3 regions of the Brevibacillus sp. AG162 genome follow, and region 1 is predicted to be linked to each of the others. Evidence: riboswitches for the same ligand, from Rfam matches in the RefSeq annotation. Region 1 holds a riboswitch; each other region holds the start of a gene.

Region 1 (5,762 bases):
TTCGTGGCATCCTCAGGTTCAAATTTGCACGAACCATCCTGACCGGATGTGGGAGTTTGTATAAGCGCAAGCAGGAAAGAGCCGCCGGGCAACATGCATGGCGGCTTTCCTTGTTTTCGTTGTTTGGACTATATCTTGAATTTGCTTACATGAGATTGCAGTTCTTCGGCTATTCTTGCCAGAGAAGTAGCTGATGAACTGACTTCTTCCATAGCTGCCAGCTGTTCTTCTGTGGCGGCCGACACGCTTTGTGTTCCGTCAGCAGAATTCTCCGCTACTTCTTCAATGACACTGACCAATTCTACCACCTGTTTGGTGCCAAAAGACATTTGCTCAGAATAAGCCTTTACTTCTTGAATTTGGCTTGCCACCTGCGTGACAGCATCTTGGATCTGTTCGAAGGACTTGCCTGCATTGTTAACGACCGTAAGTCCAGTGGCGACCTCTTTGGTGCCCTGTTCCATCGAAAGGACAGCCTGGTTGGATTCGAGCTGAATCGTCGTAATCAACAGTTTAATCTGTTGCGCGGATTGCGCGGACTGCTCAGCCAATTTGCGTACTTCGTCTGCCACAACGGCGAATCCGCGCCCCTGTTCACCAGCTCTCGCCGCTTCAATAGCTGCGTTAAGTGCTAACAGATTTGTTTGTTCAGCTATGGCGGTGATGACTTGTACGATTTGTCCGATTTCCTGCGAGCTGTTTCCTAATCGTTTGACGATATCGGCAATGTTGCCGACAGTGTTCTCGATCGACTGCATCTGGCTGATCACGACCTGAAGGGCCTGATTGCCTTCCACTGCAATTTGGGAAGCGCCCAAAGCCGATTCGGCAGCTTGCTGTGCATTCGTGGCAACCTGCTGAGCCCCTGTCGATACGCCTTGAATTGCAGTGACGCTTTCCTCTACACTCTTCACTTGCTTTTCCGCACCGTAAGCTACTTCCTGAATCGTTATGGCGATTTGTTCGGTAGCCTTGCTCGTATGGTCGGCGTTGACCGACAATTCCTCTGCTGAAGAAGCAAGATCTGAAGCTGTATCATTTACTTGTTGAATAATCGTTCGCAGGTTGAGCACCATTGTGTTGACTGATTGAGATAGCTGTCCAACCTCATCCTTGGTTCGAATCTGCAAGGGTTGTACAGTCAGTTCACCCTCGGAAATGCGGTTAGCCACGGAGGCAACTGCCGCAATAGGGCGTGAGATTTGCCGGGAAACAGCGTATGCGATTGCGACCACGACAGCAACAACAACGATGACAATGATCGTAACCATGGTGGTAACGGATGAAACCGCAGACGTTATGGATTCGACGGGGATATGCAGATACAAACCAAAGTTGGTCTTGGGAATGGGGGAATAGGTGACAACGTAGTCCTTGCCATTGTCCGAGTAGCTGTATGAGCCCTTTTCCGTTTTTCCTGATTTAAGGATTTCCATTAATGGTTGCGGCAGAGCGGATTCCTCAAGCGGTTTTCCGATCAGATCCTGGGTGGGATGGTACTGAATGTGGTCCTTGTTATCAACGAGAATCGGATAACCATCGTTGCCTACTTTCAAATCTTTGAGAAATGTAGCTGTGAAGTCATCTACATTGACGAGCCCTGTCAAGACACCAAGCTTCTCATTGTTTTTCGCTTTTACAGGGGAAGCGACGATGATAGAGCGATTGCCGGTTGTCTTCGCAACAAGAACATCGGAGAAGCTGGGCTTGTCCTGCATACCGTCTTTGAAGAATTGGCGCTCGCCAAGATTGATTCCAACGCTTTTGGGGAACGTATCAGCCGTTACTTTTCCATCGCTTGCGATAAACGTATTTCCGTCATACAGTTTCATTTCCTCGGTAAACTTGCGGATGAATTCATTTTTTGCCGCTGCATCATCGGATTGAATATCCGAGGTACGGGCTAAAACTTGAATTTCTGTCATACGCCGGTCCAGATATTGATCCATAGCTATGGCTGTACTGGAAGTAAGGTCAACATAGGATGATTTTTGTTTATCAATCAGAATGGATGAAAAGCTGCTCGTGATAAAAGACGAAACGGCAGCAAGTGGAATGACGGCCACGACGAGAAACCAAAGGATCATTTTGTTCCTGAGTTTGTTGAACAAAAACATAGGGTTTTTCCACTCCTAATCCGTGTTTGCGAAATAGAAACAGGTAGACTGCTGAGATTTACTCAGCAGCCTGACAAAATATCAATATCCCATTGCTGCGCCTTCACCGCGAGGGTCAGCACCGCCAAATTTTACATTGGTTTGCGGGTCAATCAGGATTGCGCCGGACTGTCCCATCGTATCGGTATAGGCTGCTTCCAGCTTTTCGACTGGATGCCCCCGTTTTATTAACTCGTCCAGGACTTCTTGAGGGATGCGGCTTTCCACCTTGAGATTGTTGGAAGCAGATCCCCAGTTGCGTCCATGCAACCATCTTGGCGCTTCGATTGCGTCTTGCACGCTGAAACCAAAGTCGACGATACGCGTGACGAGAGCGGCTTGCGTTTGCGGCTGTCCTTCTCCCCCTTGTGTTCCGTAGAGGAGATAAGGCTTGTCCCCTTTAAAGAGCATCGCTGGGTTAATTGTGTGGAAAGTGCGTTTTCCTGGTTCCAAGTGATTGATGTGTTTGGGATCCAAAGAGAAATAGCTTCCGCGGTTTTGCAAAAGGATGCCCGTATCTTTCGCTACGATGCCGGAACCCCAGTCAAAGTAGTGACTCTGAATGATAGACACTGCATTGCCATCTTTGTCGACGATCCCGAACCAGGTTGTATCGCCTTTTGGATCAAGCGGTTCTACGGATTTGGCGGCTTGCTTCATATCAATGCGCGCAGCTAAATCTTTCCCGTGCTCCTTGGACAACAGCTCATCCACAGGGATATCCACAAAGGCAGGGTCAGTCAGCCATTTGTCGCGGTCAGCAAAAGACTGTTTGGTAGCTTCGACAATCGTGTGATAGTAATCGGGTGTTCCTTCACCCATGCTCTTGAGGTCAAAATTATTCAGAACATTAAGAATGGAGAGCGATGCCATGCCTTGGGAGTTAGGCGGAACGTTGTACGCTTTATAACCGCGGTAGTCTACCGAAATTGGATCTGCCCAAGTGGAGGTGTGCTTCTCAAAATCTTTCAACGTGAGCAATCCACCGTTGGCTTGCATGTCTGCTACGATTTTTTTAGCAACTTCTCCTTTATAAAAACCGTCAGCGCCTTTTTTTGCAATGATTCGCAAAGTATTGGCAAGATCCTTTTGTTTAAGAATTTCGCCTGCGGCATAGGAATCGCCGTTGGGCTTCAGGAATGTTTTGCGGAATCCATCAAAACGTTGAAGATTTTTCAAGTCATTGTCAGTTGGATCTGTCGCGTATTTCGTCCAATATACTTGGTTGGGGGAGACTGGATATCCGTTCTCGGCGTATCCAATGGCCGGCTCCAGCAGTTTGTGCCATTGAAGCTTACTGTTGCCCATGCTTTTATGGGCGTAGTTGTACGCCTCCCACCAGCCGGAGACGACACCAGGGACAGTGTTTGCCGATTCATAACCGCGGGACGGGATTTTTTCGTAGCCTTTGCCTTTGTAATAGTCGATGGTTGCCTTTTCGCCTGCGCGACCACTGCCGTTCAGCGCCTTCAGTTCTTTTGTTTTGGCATTGTAGATGAGCCAGAAGTTATCTCCGCCAATGGTTGTGTAATGAGGATAGACGACAGCTAATGTGGAAGCGGCTGTAATAGCAGCATCTACTGCATTACCACCGTTTTCCAATGTCTTCAGGGCCGCAGCCGTAGCCAGATAGTGAGGAGTCGTCACCATTGCGTTCGGTGACATCGATGTTGGACGATTAGCAGCTTGTGCCCCAGAGAATGTTGATACCCCGATGACAGCAGTCAGCGCGACGGTCGAGAGTTTCTTCCAGAATGACATTCCTATGAAACCTCCTTCATGATGAATAGAATAATGATTCATTAAACCGGCTATCCGCTGTTGCCTCACCTCCTTTAAAAGTTAAAAATACACAAACATACAAAAATAGACAAAAATAGACATTGCGAGCGCAAAAAAAGACCAATGATATAGGATCATTGGTCTCGTCCTACATCAATACTTCGGTAGCTGGCAAGCGTGTCCGCTGTTGCGGAGGTAGCCCCTGTAGCTTTGCGTCGCCGGATTTCCCCGGGTATGCCGTTTCGATATCAATGGATGAAGTAGAAAATTGACACATAGACTGATTCGATCGTTGTGGGAAAATGTTCCTAAAACTCCGTTTGCCAATAATATAGACTATTTACCATTTGTGGTAAATAAGAAAAATATTTTAATCCAGAAAAATAGTCAGGAATGCTATGGGGAAGGTTGTTTTTCGCAGACATTCACACACCTCCTGGGGCTGAACTGCTTATGATGATAAAAAGGCACATTCGCCAAGGAGTGAAACAAAGACCATGATGCATCCCGATACAGAATTGCGCTATATCAACGATGAGATCGGGTACGGTGTGTTTGCGACAAGGTTTATCCCAAAAGGAACGATTGTATGGGCACAGGATGATTTGGACCAGGTATTGGACCCTGCATTTGTGGAAAGACTTGACTCATTACGAAAACAGGACGTGCAAAAATATTCATTCAAGAACCAGTTCGGAAAGTACATTCTTTGTTGGGATAAGGCAAGGTACGTGAACCACAGCTTTCATGCGAATTGTGTGCCGACCATGTATGATCTGGAATTGGCTGCACGGGATATTTTTCCGGGCGAAGAGCTGACCGATGATTATGGCACGTTAAATCTGGATGAACCTTTTGATTGTTTGCCCGAGTCCGACACGGACCGCGCCCGCGTAATGCCCGATGACTTGCTTCGGTATTACCCGCAGTGGGATCGGATTGCAGCGGAAGCATTCCAACGTTTCAATCATGTTGAACAGCCTTTGCTGCATTTGATTTCCCCGAAGCATCTCGAAACGATTCGAGGGATCACGGAGCAGCGCTTAGCCATTGATTCTGTCATTCATCTGTATTGCAGGTCACAATGGCAAACGAGGCAGCAACAGAAGACGTAAGCGGGTCGGTCAACGACCCGATTTTGTTGAACTCTGGGTAGAGAATCAGTATTATGGAATGTAAAGGTGAAGTGAAAGGTTGATTTCATTGGAAAACAAGGTAGCGGCATCCAATTTTATCCGCAATATCATGATTGATGACTTGCAAGAGGGCAAAGTAAAGGAAATCATTACCCGCTTTCCCCCAGAACCGAACGGGTATCTTCATATTGGACATGCAAAAGCAATCTGCCTCAACTTTGAGTTGGCACGAGAATTTTCCGGCAAGGCCAACCTTCGTTTTGACGATACCAACCCGGTAAAGGAAGACATCGAATACGTAGAGGCCATCAAAAGGGACGTTCAATGGCTTGGCTTCGATTGGGACGGGCTGTTTTTTGCATCTGATTACTTTGAAGAGATGTACAACCGTGCGGTGCTGTTGATTAAAAAAGGTCTGGCTTACGTAGACGATCTGTCTCCCGAAGACATGCGTAAAATGCGTGGAACATGGACAGAGCCAGGTACAGATAGTCCGTTCCGCAACCGATCTGTGGAGGAAAACCTGGACCTGTTTGCACGGATGCGCCAAGGGGAATTCAAGGACGGAGAAAAGGTGCTGCGTGCGAAAATCGATATGGCTTCTCAGAACTTCAACATGCGTGATCCGGTTCTGTATCGAATCTCCCATGCGACGCATCACAACACGGGCGACAAATGGTGCATCTAT
Region 2 (5,762 bases), on a different contig from region 1:
CGGTAGAAAGCTACACCATTTTGGAAAACAAGGTGAATACGATTTACGAGAATGGGCATTTCACCAATCAAGTGACTGCAAATGTAACAGAAACAACGAAAACCTTTCCTGCGGGTAGCTACGTGTTCAGCATGGCCCAGCCAAACGCCAACTTCCTTGCATTGGCCCTGGAACCGGAATCAGTAGACAGCTACGTCACGTTTAACTTCTTGCCCGTTGAAAAGGGCGATGAAGTCCCGGTGTATCGCTATATGCTGGAGCAACCGCTACCTACCACACAAAAGAACTAAAGGAAAAAATCCCCTCTCTAAAGTTAGACTCCTGAGAGGGGATTTTCGTTACATGTATAGGCTTACTTTATTTCAAACACTTCTTGGGCAAGTCCTGCCAGCTTTTGTGTATTGTCGCTCACTTCGACCATTGTCGCAGAAATTTCCTCCGTAGCAGCTGCCTGACTCTCCATGGTTTGATTGATCAATTCAATCGAATTTTGCAGGAGAGATATCAAATCCCGGATGGAATCCGTGGTGTGCTTGATTTTGTCTGCATTCGCCCGCGAATCCGTCGCCATATTGCGAACCTCATTCGCAACGACTGCGAACCCACGCCCTGCATCTCCTACTCGCGCAGCCTCAATGCTCGCATTCAGTCCCAAAATGTTACTTTGATCAGCGATTTTTTTCACGGCGAGTGTAATTTGCTCGATCTCAGTCGTACTTTGGCTCACATCATTGGCTTGCTCTGAGATCGCCTTCATTTGCTCGTTCAAATTCCCGATCTGCACGGCCATCTCTTGTGTGGTGGCACTGACCTGCTCGACGACACTTGAGAGATTTGCGGCAATTTCATACAGCTCGTTGGCTCGCTCCATACTCGAACCAATGCCGACACCGCCGATGACTTTTCCCGTGTGATCATGCAGGGGGATCGCCCGAGCGACAAGAGGAAAACCAAATAATTCCTTGGGGACCATCATCGCCTGCTTGGTGTTTTTTCGAATCGCGTTGGTGATCACATCTCCTTCCTGAAGTGGATCACCAGGCTTTACTTGTAGCGCAAATGTTTCGGCAGGCACATTGCGCAATAGCTTTTCCGTGTCGTAGACCCCAATGGTAATGTCATCGGTGAGCAAATCATTTAAATAAGGGGCAACCTTGATGAAAGCCTCGAGCAGTTCTGCGTTTTTCCCCTTTTCGGAAGCTTCTGTTTCGTTCCATTCTTCGTATCCGTTCATGACCCTCTTCACCTCTATATTTTGCTGGCATTAGTATGGAAATTGGCGCTTTTTATGTTGAACCGAAATCCATTTCAGCGTAGTAAACTCTTCTAAGCTCCATTGACCATTCAAACGTCCCAACCCGGAATGCTTTTCACCGCCGAACGCCACAATTGGCTCGTCATTGATCGTCCCATCATTGATGTGAATCATGCCGGTCTCAATTCGTTTGGCCATCTGGGCACCTCTCTCCAGATCGCGCGTATGAATCGCCCCGGACAATCCAAATGGGGTCTCGTTCGCCATGCGAATCGCTTCTTCCTCGGAAGCAAACGACATGATGCAAACAGCAGGACCAAACAGCTCTTTTCCGGCAATCGACATGTCTGTGGTCACGCCTGTCAAAACGATAGGCTCGACCACGTTGCCTTTTACTTCCCCTTTCAGTGCAGGAACGGCTCCTTCGCGTATCGCCTCATCGATCGTAGCCATCAGGTTAGTGACTTGCCGTTGATTGATCAACGGACCGATTACTGTGTCTGGATCATTTGGGTCGCCTACCTTGAGTCCAGATACTTTTTCCACATACAGATCGAGGAATTTATCGTATACATCTTGGTGAACCAGTACTCGGTTAGCCGACATGCAAATCTGACCTTGGTGAGTAAAGCGGCTGAATACCGCTGCATTGACGGCATACTGGAGATCCGCATCCTCCAAAACGATCAGTGCACTATTGCCGCCCAGCTCCAAAATCGCCTTTTTGAAATGCTTCGCTGCCACTTGCGCGATATGGCTACCTACTTGGCTAGAGCCTGTAAACGAAAGGATCCGCGGAATCGGGTGGGAGACAAAACCATCGCCAATTTCTGCAATATCCGTCACCACGACGTTGATCAAGCCTTTGGGCAGACCTACTTCTTCAAAAATTTTCGCGATGAGAGTCCCACCCGTGATTGGCGTGTGCTCATGTGGTTTGAGGACGACACCGTTGCCCGCGCCAAGAGCTGGAGCTACGGACTTCATCGACAAATAGAACGGAAAGTTAAACGGACTGATGACGCCGACAACTCCTGCGGGAATCCGATACAAACGATTTTCTTTTCCGTCTACGGGAGAAGGAAGAATTTTTCCTTCCATGCGTACCGGGAACGTAGCCGCCTCGCGAATAATATCCTTCACAAGCCCGATCTCAAAAAACGCCTTCAGACGGGTTCCACCCAATTCACGAATGATGATCTGAATGATTTCCTCTTCATGCTCTTCGATATAGTGAACAGCACGCTCCAACATTCGGGATTTGGTATAGGCATTCACTTCATCCCACTCTTTTTTCGCGTTGGCTGCCGCCTTGTAAGCCGCGTCGATATCCTCCAGATTTGCCATTTTGAATTCTGCGATGACTTCCCCGTTGTAAGGGTTGATATCTTGCAATGTCTTCGCGCCAAGTCCGTCGCGCCACTCCCCATTGATGTACTGCTTGTCCAGTGTTTGAAGGATTGACATGCTTTAACCTCTCCCTTTTGTAAAGTTAAATAGGCTCCATTCGCATGAAAGGAGCCGTAAAACTAAAACAGCAAAATACACTGCTAGTCGGCAACCCGGCTGCCATCGTAACGTGTACATTAGGCCCGTGGCTTTGCGTCCCCACTTTTCAATGGGTTTGCCCATTCATAGCGAATGCCGATATGATTTTGTCGAAAAAAGGAAAGATATGGAGAATACTACTTTGATTATAGTACTCTATTCCTAATAGTCAAACGGGAATATGTAAAATTTCAATGAAACAACGTGAGCAAATACCAAAAAGTCCGCATCGCTTGGATACGGACTCCTGATTCTTTTTCTTTATGATCACAATAACTTTTTGACATCCTTTACGCCCGTCGCGAGCATTTGCTCTACCGCGTTGGCGTCCCTCACGTGCTTGGTCAAGCCTTCATTCAGCTCGTCCAGCAAGCCTTTTGCATCATTTACCTGCTGGGACACATCGTCAGCAAATCGCTTTTGCTGCGCGATGATTTCCATCACACCTGACACTTCGACGTTCAGCGCCTGGAAAGCGTTCACGATCTGATCCGTCTTCTCTGCAGCATCCTTGCTGATAGAAAGTCCATTTTTGATTGCACTGCTGCTTTTTTCACTGTTGGACAACGCTTCTTTTGTTTCTTCCTGAATCTTGCCGATCAATTCTGCAATCGTCTTGGTCGAGTTCGCTGTCATCTCGGCCAGCTTCCGTACTTCATCTGCTACGACAGCAAAGCCTCGGCCTTGTTCACCCGCACGGGCAGCTTCTATCGCTGCATTCAAAGCGAGAAGGTTGGTTTGATTGGCAATGTCGCTGATTACCTTGACGATACTCGTAATTTCCGAAGAGCGCTCTTCCAAGCGGCTCATGGACTTGGACGTATGGACCGATTCTTTGTCGAGCAGGCTCATGACTTCCACAACGTCCGTCATCGCCTTCTTGCCTTCATCTGCACGCGCTACCGATTGTTTACAGATGTTTGTCAGGCGCTCTCCTCGAACGGACAACTGGCTCGCAGATTCATCATCCCGCTCGTTAATGGCCTGGATATTATCTACGACACGCTTCATCCTCGCCACTAATCTCACCATTTGATCGGATTCGGCATTCACCGCTTGGTTCGAAGTGAGGATCGCACCCATCTGTTCGTAAACACCGCGAAGCTCATGTTTCCAAGCGTCTTGCTGTCCTGCCATTGTGGTTGCGGGAGTTGCCACTGTCGTCGCTGCTGTCTCTTTTTCTGCCAGGCCTTTGTCTTTTTTCCAAAACATCCGCTTCCCTCTCCTTTGTACCCATCAATTGTCACTTCGGCGGCTATATACGCGGGACTCGATTATTCCCGGATGTTGTTTCGCCAAGCTCAGCAAGTTTTCCAAGAAATAATAGTGACCCTCCAAGAGCTCCACGTCTTTACGCTCAAAATGCTTCGCCTGCAAATACTGCTGCATTTCCAAAGCATAGCGCTCCAGTTTATCGTGAAAATCGTTGGCACGAAGCATTTGCTCCACTTCTGGATATTCTGTTTTCAGGCGACTTAACTCGCTGTATACACGTCCGCCCTCCAGAATCATCTGGTAGGCCGTACGCTCGAGCGTAGCTGTCGTAGCTGCCTCCTGCTCCTCACGCTCCTCGCGCAAAGCTGCCAAGTACGTGATAAAATGGTAGACAGTTAAAAACAATGGTCCTAAAAATAGAATGATCCCTGCTTTGTACACATGCTGATTGGACAAATTGCTGATGAGCAGGAACAAGTGAAACAAGATCGCACCCAACCATACATAGATGATGATTTGGTGATTGATCTTCCCTGCCTTTTGGTGGCGTGAAAAGGCAAAGGTAAGTCCGAGCAGATAAAAGGCAAGCAACGTAAAGCTGGCAGAAAACAAAGCCATCTCCATATCGATCAGCCAATCTGCATCGGCGGGTATTTCGATAAAGAATTCAAAAGCGAGCACCAGCAGTGAGAACAGCAACCCCATGATCCAAAACCGGCTTACTTCCGAGTCATTCCTCCGCCGGGAGCGGTAGCGTTTTGCACGGGATCCTTCCATAATGCTCTCACCTCATTCTCTATGATTCGCCATGATTCTATCTTTTCCTTTCACATGGGGCCAAAATCTGACATCGGAGGCTGTTATGACAAAAAATTTACCAACACCATTTACCGAGCGCATGAAAACCTTGCTCGGACACGATTATGAGGCATTCGTTTCCTCGTATGATCAGCCTGTGACACACGGCTTGCGGGTCAATCCGTTGAAGGTGGGTCGTGACGATTTTTTGAAAATCTCGCCGTTTGCTCTGGAAGCAGTCCCTTGGTGTGAAAATGGTTTTCGCTACAAAGAGCCGGATCGTCCCGGCAAGCATCCTTTTCACTCCGCTGGCATGTACTACTTGCAGGAGCCAAGCGCGATGTCCGCTGCCGAAGCACTCGGCGCACAACCTGGTGAGCGCATCCTCGACCTGTGTGCAGCGCCAGGGGGGAAATCGACGCAGCTTGCAGCGTTTTTGCGTGGACAAGGAATGCTTGTGGCAAACGAAATCCATCCTGTTCGGGCAAAAGCCTTGTCAGAAAATCTGGAGCGCTGCGGCGTGACCAATGCCGTCGTGACCAACGAAACGCCTGAACGCCTACAGGAGCGATTCCCCCAGTTTTTTGACCGAATTTTAGTAGACGCTCCATGCTCTGGCGAAGGGATGTTCCGCAAGCTACCCGAAGCAATCGAAGACTGGAGCCCTGCAAAAGTAACCGAGTGCCATGTCATGCAAGGCGATATTCTCGAAGCGGCAGCTGCTATGCTGAAGCCAGGCGGGACGCTGGTCTACTCCACCTGCACATTTGCTCCGTTGGAAAATGAGCAATCACTGGTTAACTTTCTGGATAGTCACCCGGAATTTGAGATCGTCTCGCTGCCACATGCAGATTGCTTTTCTGCTGGCCAACCCGCGTGGGCGTCTCCGCAAAACGAGCAGCTCACCCAGACAGCCAGATTGTGGCCGCATCGTCTACAGGGAGAA
Region 3 (5,762 bases), on a different contig from region 1:
TCAGGGGACAGCGATTCTTCCAATTGCTTAAAAGTTCCAGGCTCTTTTGCCATATAGTAATCGGCAACAATCTGGTCGATGACGACCGCTTCTACACGACCGATCTTCAAATCACTCAGTGCCAATACGTTATCAGGGAACTCGGTAATCGATTTGACCTGATTTTTGATATCGCTCGCATTAATCGCGTCAGCTGCGGAAGACAGCTTTTGCAAACCAATTCCTTTACCGGCCAAGTCTGACAGCTTGGTCAAGTTGCTGTTTGCCATCGTGACAACTACTTGTGCGTTTTTCAGATAAGGCTTGGTAAAGAGAACCTTCTCTTTTCTCTCATCTGTAATCGTATATCCATTCCAGATCAAGTCAATACGACCGCTGTTTAGTTCAGACTCTTTTGCACTCCAATCGATTGGTTGAAACTCGACTTGTTTTCCCATTTTTTCGCCGGCCGCACGCGCATAATCAATATCAAAACCGACTAGCTCATTTTTCTCATCCCGAAATCCCATTGGTGCGAACTTATCATCAATTCCGATAATCAGCTTGTTCGCGTCAGCGCCAGTGTTTGCGCTGGAACAGCCCACTACCAATGAAACCATCGCACTCAACAACAATGACATCCATGCTATTTTCTTCATCGTGATGATCCCCCTCGTTTCCCTACTCTATATTTTACTCTGATAAAGTGGTAATACGTTAACAAGGTATCATGATAGCACATTAGCAAAGAATAGTCGATACTTTAGTAAACAAAAGCACCTTAGAAATATACGCCAAATGAACGAGAAAAATGCCCGACTAGCAGATGCATGTCTTTTTCTTTTTTCCGACACTCCCTCGTTCCTCTATCTTTTTGATATACTCCGTAGCCAACGGAACCTTGCACGCTGTCTGTCCAACGTCCACATGTACTTTGCCAATCGCTGCGGCCACTTCCAACGCTTCCTGATGAAGTTCCGGTACATACGCGCCTACTGAAATAACGAATTGATTCATGGTGTACCGAACGCGATTTTGTTCCTGGTGAATCGTCTCCTTCACTCTCATGAGGAGCCGTTTGATTTCTTCTTTATCTAGCTGTTCATCGGGAGTAATCGACAAGTAGTTCGAATACGTATTCCACCCACATGTGGCTACCATCTCTTCCTTTGACTCGATCCATTCCCGTGCCAACTCCATGGCAAAATGGCTCTCAGCGGCTACACTCGCAACCGTATATTCGGCGGGGGCGTACCAAGACGCTTCCTGGACCCAAGCCTGCAGTCGCTCTTTTGTCATGCTCTTCGGGTCAACCGTCAATCCGGCCAAGTACATGGCGTCGTAGTTTCCCGTATCGTATAGCGCCTGAACGAGCTGCTGATCACGCTTTACCTCCTTGACCAGCTTTTTCATATCACCGATTCGCACGCCAAACAAAGGCTCTTTCGCCCCATGCCGCAATAACGTTTTTTTCGTCTGTTCTGTCCCCATCGCTTCGAGCTTCTGCATGACTTCTTCCAACGTCATCTTGCCACCCTCCTTTTTCTTCTATTTAATAGGATAACCAGCAGCGCTACCTCCAACACGAAAAAGCCCTCCACATTCAAAGGAGAGCTTTTTCGTGTTGGAGCTTGACGCTCTTTTCCTATCCTTACGCCTTATTGCGTACTTTGATATACGAAACATTTCTGACGTTGATGACAACATCATCATACTGAAGCCATCCGTCGTTTTGATTAGCGACCATTTGAATGATCTCTTCCGGTTCCGTCGTTTCGACGCTAATCGTTTCACCGCCTCCGGAAAAGTAAAATTGAATCACTTTTACTTCCTTCATAAAAATCCCCTCCTATTCCTTCTAGTTATCGGATAGTTGGAAAATTTTTGTTACGGGTGATTTTCGGGAAATACTTTATGAACAATTAGTTTCTTTTCCCTACCAAAACTTGACAAAGATACATCTTTTGGCTTATATTTTGCTAGATTATATCTAGCAAATTTCGACACAACTTTACAAATTTTGCTAAATAATGCAAAAGGCAAAGTCATCGAAAGGTGGCGACGCAAAACCACGGGTCTACAGTCTTTGACCATGATAGCCGGGTTGCCATCATCTTGTGACCATTTTTTGATGTTGGTAGCTTCGGTTGTTCCATTTCGATGGAACGGCCTTTTTTTGTGTTTACTTTTTTGAAAGGAGGATGAAAGCATTTTCATTTTCGTAACGGATGGAAACACATAACTTTTGAGACGACAAACATACACAACATAGTTCAATCAGAGAAAATGATGGAGTGGAGAAGTTATGTACAAACAAGTAGAAACCGTACAAGAGTTAGCTAAATTTCATGAAATCAAAGAAACAGTATGGACCAGCATGGGCTTCGAGATGGAGTACGCGAAAGAAGGCTCCGCTCAGTTCCTCTTAATTGCCGAAGATGGTGAAGCAGGCGGAACATTTGAAATGACGCCCTTTTCCAAATCAAGTGCTTATATGAAATCACTTTTTCAGGATGTTGTTACAGAAGATATGAAAGTAATGGAGGTAGACAGTCTCGCTGTTTTGCCGAAATACCGCGGACAACTGGGGCAAAAAGGAATTTGCCTGATGATAGATTACGCTGAAAAGCATGGTTATACCCACGCAATCGGGGTAGCTGATCCGACCTTTTTTAAGTTCATCAACAAGAAATATCAAGTAAAGGCGACTCAGACCAAAGATATCGTCTTTTACAAAGGGGCCGACGCCATTCCGACCCTCTTTCATCTAAAAGATGTCTATGACAATAAGCACGATCCGAAATATTCCTGGTACAATTCGTCGTCATCCAACCAAGTAAAAGTCGAGGTAGGTGGGTAAAAAATGGATAACATTGATCTATTGAGAAGAAGAAACAATTGGGTCGTAATCGTATTCGCAAGTATTATTACGGTTGTTCAAGTCTTAAACCTCTTTCTAGGCGTACCGTACACATTCGTTTTCACGGTGCTAGGTATTTTGTATGGCGTGCTGGCACCTTTTACTTACATCTCCAATCGCCCGAATTTCCGTGAAAAAGCAGCGCCCTTTATGAAGTTTTTCAACTTCGCCGTAATCGGGATCTTTATGTTCATCATAGTTGGACTGGACCCGCATATGATCAATATCATGACCATTATGTTCTTTGTAGCAGTCATGGGGATTTATCAAGACCGACTCATCAATATTTTAACGATTGTATCGACATTGGGTATTGTCTCTTACTACTTCCTGACACAGAGAGAAACGATTTTCCATTCGACAAGCAATCTTGATCTGATGTACTTCCTGCTTACCTTCTGCTTCGTCTCTGTCACGAGCATGATGCATGCTGTATTCAATAACAAGCTGCAAGAGGAAAGTGAACAACAAAAGCAAGAAGCGATTGCCTCGAAGGAATCGTTGCAACGTGTTCTGGATCAGATCAATGAATCACTCACCTCTATGCAAGACTATCAAGAGAATTTGAACAAGGTGACGGACGGTGTAAATGTTCGCGCTGTCGAAACCGTCGCTTCCCTGCAAGACATTATGGAGTCCTTTACGGTCCAGACCAGCAATACGGACGAGCTGCGTCGGGAAATGAGCTCGACGAATCTGCAAGTTGAGGATATGACCCGCTCTGTTACAGAGATGCATGAGTACGTAGAATCGACCAAAGAAGCCACTAGCGAGAGCGGAAAACGCATTGGCAACATCGGCAATGACTTTGAACGATTCATCAAGGACATCCAAGGCACGAACCAGCTGATTCAAGAGCTCAATAAAGAAACCGAATCGATTGGGAAGATTATTCAAACCATTTCCGAGATTTCTGCACAAACCAATCTGTTGGCACTCAATGCCACGATTGAAGCGTCTCGCGCAGGCGAACACGGCCGAGGATTTGCTGTCGTAGCAGATGAAGTACGCAAGCTGGCTGAATCCTCCAAGCTATCCTCCGAGTCGATCTCGAGCCTGCTCATGACCATTCGCGAAAAAATGAAGCTCGTATCGGATATGATTTCTGAGTCCCAGACTTCTTTTGAGAAAAACAGCGAGGGCATTCTCGAAGTACAAGAAATGTTTACCAATGTAGACAACTACATGCAAAACTTCGCAGATAAAACGAAAAACCTGCAAGAGTTCATCATCCATGTTCACAGCATGATTCAGGAAGTCGGCGCAAAAGTTGAAGTCAACGCAGATATTACCGACAAGAACAAGGAGAGCCTGGAAGAAGTGCTTGTTCTCGTTTCTGAGCAAAAAGAAGAAGTCGTTAAGGTTTCTGGCGGCTTTGAGAAAATCGAACAGCAAATGCGTGGTCTCCATATGTAACCTTCCTGCAACCGCCTTTCACGGGCGGTTGTATTCTTTTTCATTTTGTAACCGAACAGATATATAATGTAAATATTCTGATATTTGTTACCATGAAAGGAGGCACATCATTGATGGATGGACGTATCGAAACGAAAACCATTCAGACCAATCGCCTGCTCGTTTCCTACCTGACAGCAGGCGTACCGGAGGGAGAACCGCTTCTTCTCATTCACGGCAATGCATCATCCAACTTGTTCTGGGATGATACCATTGCGGCGCTGTGTGACCAGTACCGTGTGTATGCACCTGATATGCGTGGCTATGGAGCAAGCGAAGCATTGCCCATCGATGCGACACGCGGTTTGCGAGACTGGTCGGATGACCTTCATTCGTTTATTCGGGCATTGGACTTGCCAACACCTGTCCATCTTGCCGGCTGGTCATTAGGTGGAGGAATCGTGATGCAGTTTGCCATCGATTACCCGCAGGAAGTCCGCTCCCTGATTCTCATCGCCCCCATGTCCCCTTACGGCTTTGGTGGAACCAAGGATATAGCTGGCACCCCATGCTATAGCAGCTTCTCCGGATCAGGTGGAGGAGCTGCCAACTCCGAGCTGGTCAAAAGAATAGCAGCCAAAGATATGGGCAATGAATCTCCCTCCAGTCCTCGCAATGTCATGAATCAGCTCTATTTCAAGCCCCCGTTCCAAGTTGCCCCAGAGCAGGAAGATCGTTATGTGAGCGCGATACTCTCTACGCGAACGGGAGAGGGCTTTTACCCCGGTGCCTTTGAATACGTAAACGATTGGCCCGGTGTTGCTCCTGGAACGACGGGGATTACGAATGCGATTTCTCCCAAGTACGTTAATTTGTCCGGTATTGTCCAGATGGAGCCGAAGTGTCCGATTTTATGGATACGCGGTGCGGATGATGCTATTATCTCGGATCAGTCGCTTGCTGATTTCGGTACGCTGGGCAAGCTTGGCTATGTCCCCGGATGGCCCGGAGAAGACGAATATCCCCCGCAACCGATGGTCTCCCAAATTCGTGACGTGCTCGAACAATATCAGTGCGCTGGTGGTTCTTATCAGGAGATTGTTATGGAAAATGTGGGGCACGCTCCACACATCGAGAAAGCGGCAGAGTTTGTAGAGCTCATTCGAAAAACCGTCAGGGCATGACCCTGACGGTTTCTCGTTGTCCGTTTTCATCCCGCCCAAATTTGGTCACATTGGGCTAAAAGCAGACGATCTCGGACACACCTGTTCGCGTGCTGCTGACACTAAATGATGTTCCTCTGTATCAAAGCTTATCCTTCGCTCGTCTGAAAGACTACGCGACCTGGATATCCGATAGGAACATCCTGATAAGGGCTATTTCGGCGTATCTTTCTCCGCTTTCGATACCTTCAAGTTAAATTCTCTTTCCTGCTCCTCAATAATCGCTCGATCCTCTGCATTATCTC

The links. Region 1 has a riboswitch for cyclic di-GMP ahead of ggt (gamma-glutamyltransferase). Riboswitches for the same ligand answer to the same signal wherever they lie in the genome.
Region 2: another riboswitch for cyclic di-GMP. It lies ahead of yfmT (benzaldehyde dehydrogenase); the one in region 1 lies ahead of ggt (gamma-glutamyltransferase).
Region 3: another riboswitch for cyclic di-GMP. It lies ahead of FB479_RS09625 (GNAT family N-acetyltransferase); the one in region 1 lies ahead of ggt (gamma-glutamyltransferase).

Annotation. Positions count from the first base shown of each region.
Region 1 covers NZ_VFNO01000004.1:248,408-254,169, forward strand. The annotation lists gene FB479_RS15020 (glycerophosphodiester phosphodiesterase) at 1-64, shown strand, start outside; gene FB479_RS15025 (methyl-accepting chemotaxis protein) at 129-2,117, opposite strand; gene ggt (gamma-glutamyltransferase) at 2,199-3,917, opposite strand; cyclic di-GMP riboswitch class I at 4,099-4,187, opposite strand; gene FB479_RS15035 (SET domain-containing protein) at 4,436-5,053, shown strand; gene FB479_RS15040 (glutamine--tRNA ligase/YqeY domain fusion protein) at 5,133-5,762, shown strand, end outside.
Region 2 covers NZ_VFNO01000005.1:245,320-251,081, forward strand. The annotation lists gene FB479_RS17420 (M14 family metallopeptidase) at 1-290, shown strand, start outside; gene FB479_RS17425 (methyl-accepting chemotaxis protein) at 353-1,234, opposite strand; gene yfmT (benzaldehyde dehydrogenase) at 1,265-2,722, opposite strand; cyclic di-GMP riboswitch class I at 2,809-2,894, opposite strand; gene FB479_RS17435 (methyl-accepting chemotaxis protein) at 3,071-4,015, opposite strand; gene FB479_RS17440 (hypothetical protein) at 4,040-4,795, opposite strand; gene FB479_RS17445 (RsmB/NOP family class I SAM-dependent RNA methyltransferase) at 4,881-5,762, shown strand, end outside.
Region 3 covers NZ_VFNO01000002.1:994,461-1,000,222, forward strand. The annotation lists gene FB479_RS09610 (amino acid ABC transporter substrate-binding protein) at 1-638, opposite strand, end outside; gene FB479_RS09615 (DNA alkylation repair protein) at 799-1,506, opposite strand; gene FB479_RS09620 (hypothetical protein) at 1,631-1,816, opposite strand; cyclic di-GMP riboswitch class I at 2,008-2,091, shown strand; gene FB479_RS09625 (GNAT family N-acetyltransferase) at 2,285-2,839, shown strand; gene FB479_RS09630 (methyl-accepting chemotaxis protein) at 2,843-4,315, shown strand; gene FB479_RS09635 (alpha/beta hydrolase) at 4,429-5,478, shown strand; gene FB479_RS09640 (YiaA/YiaB family inner membrane protein) at 5,671-5,762, opposite strand, start outside.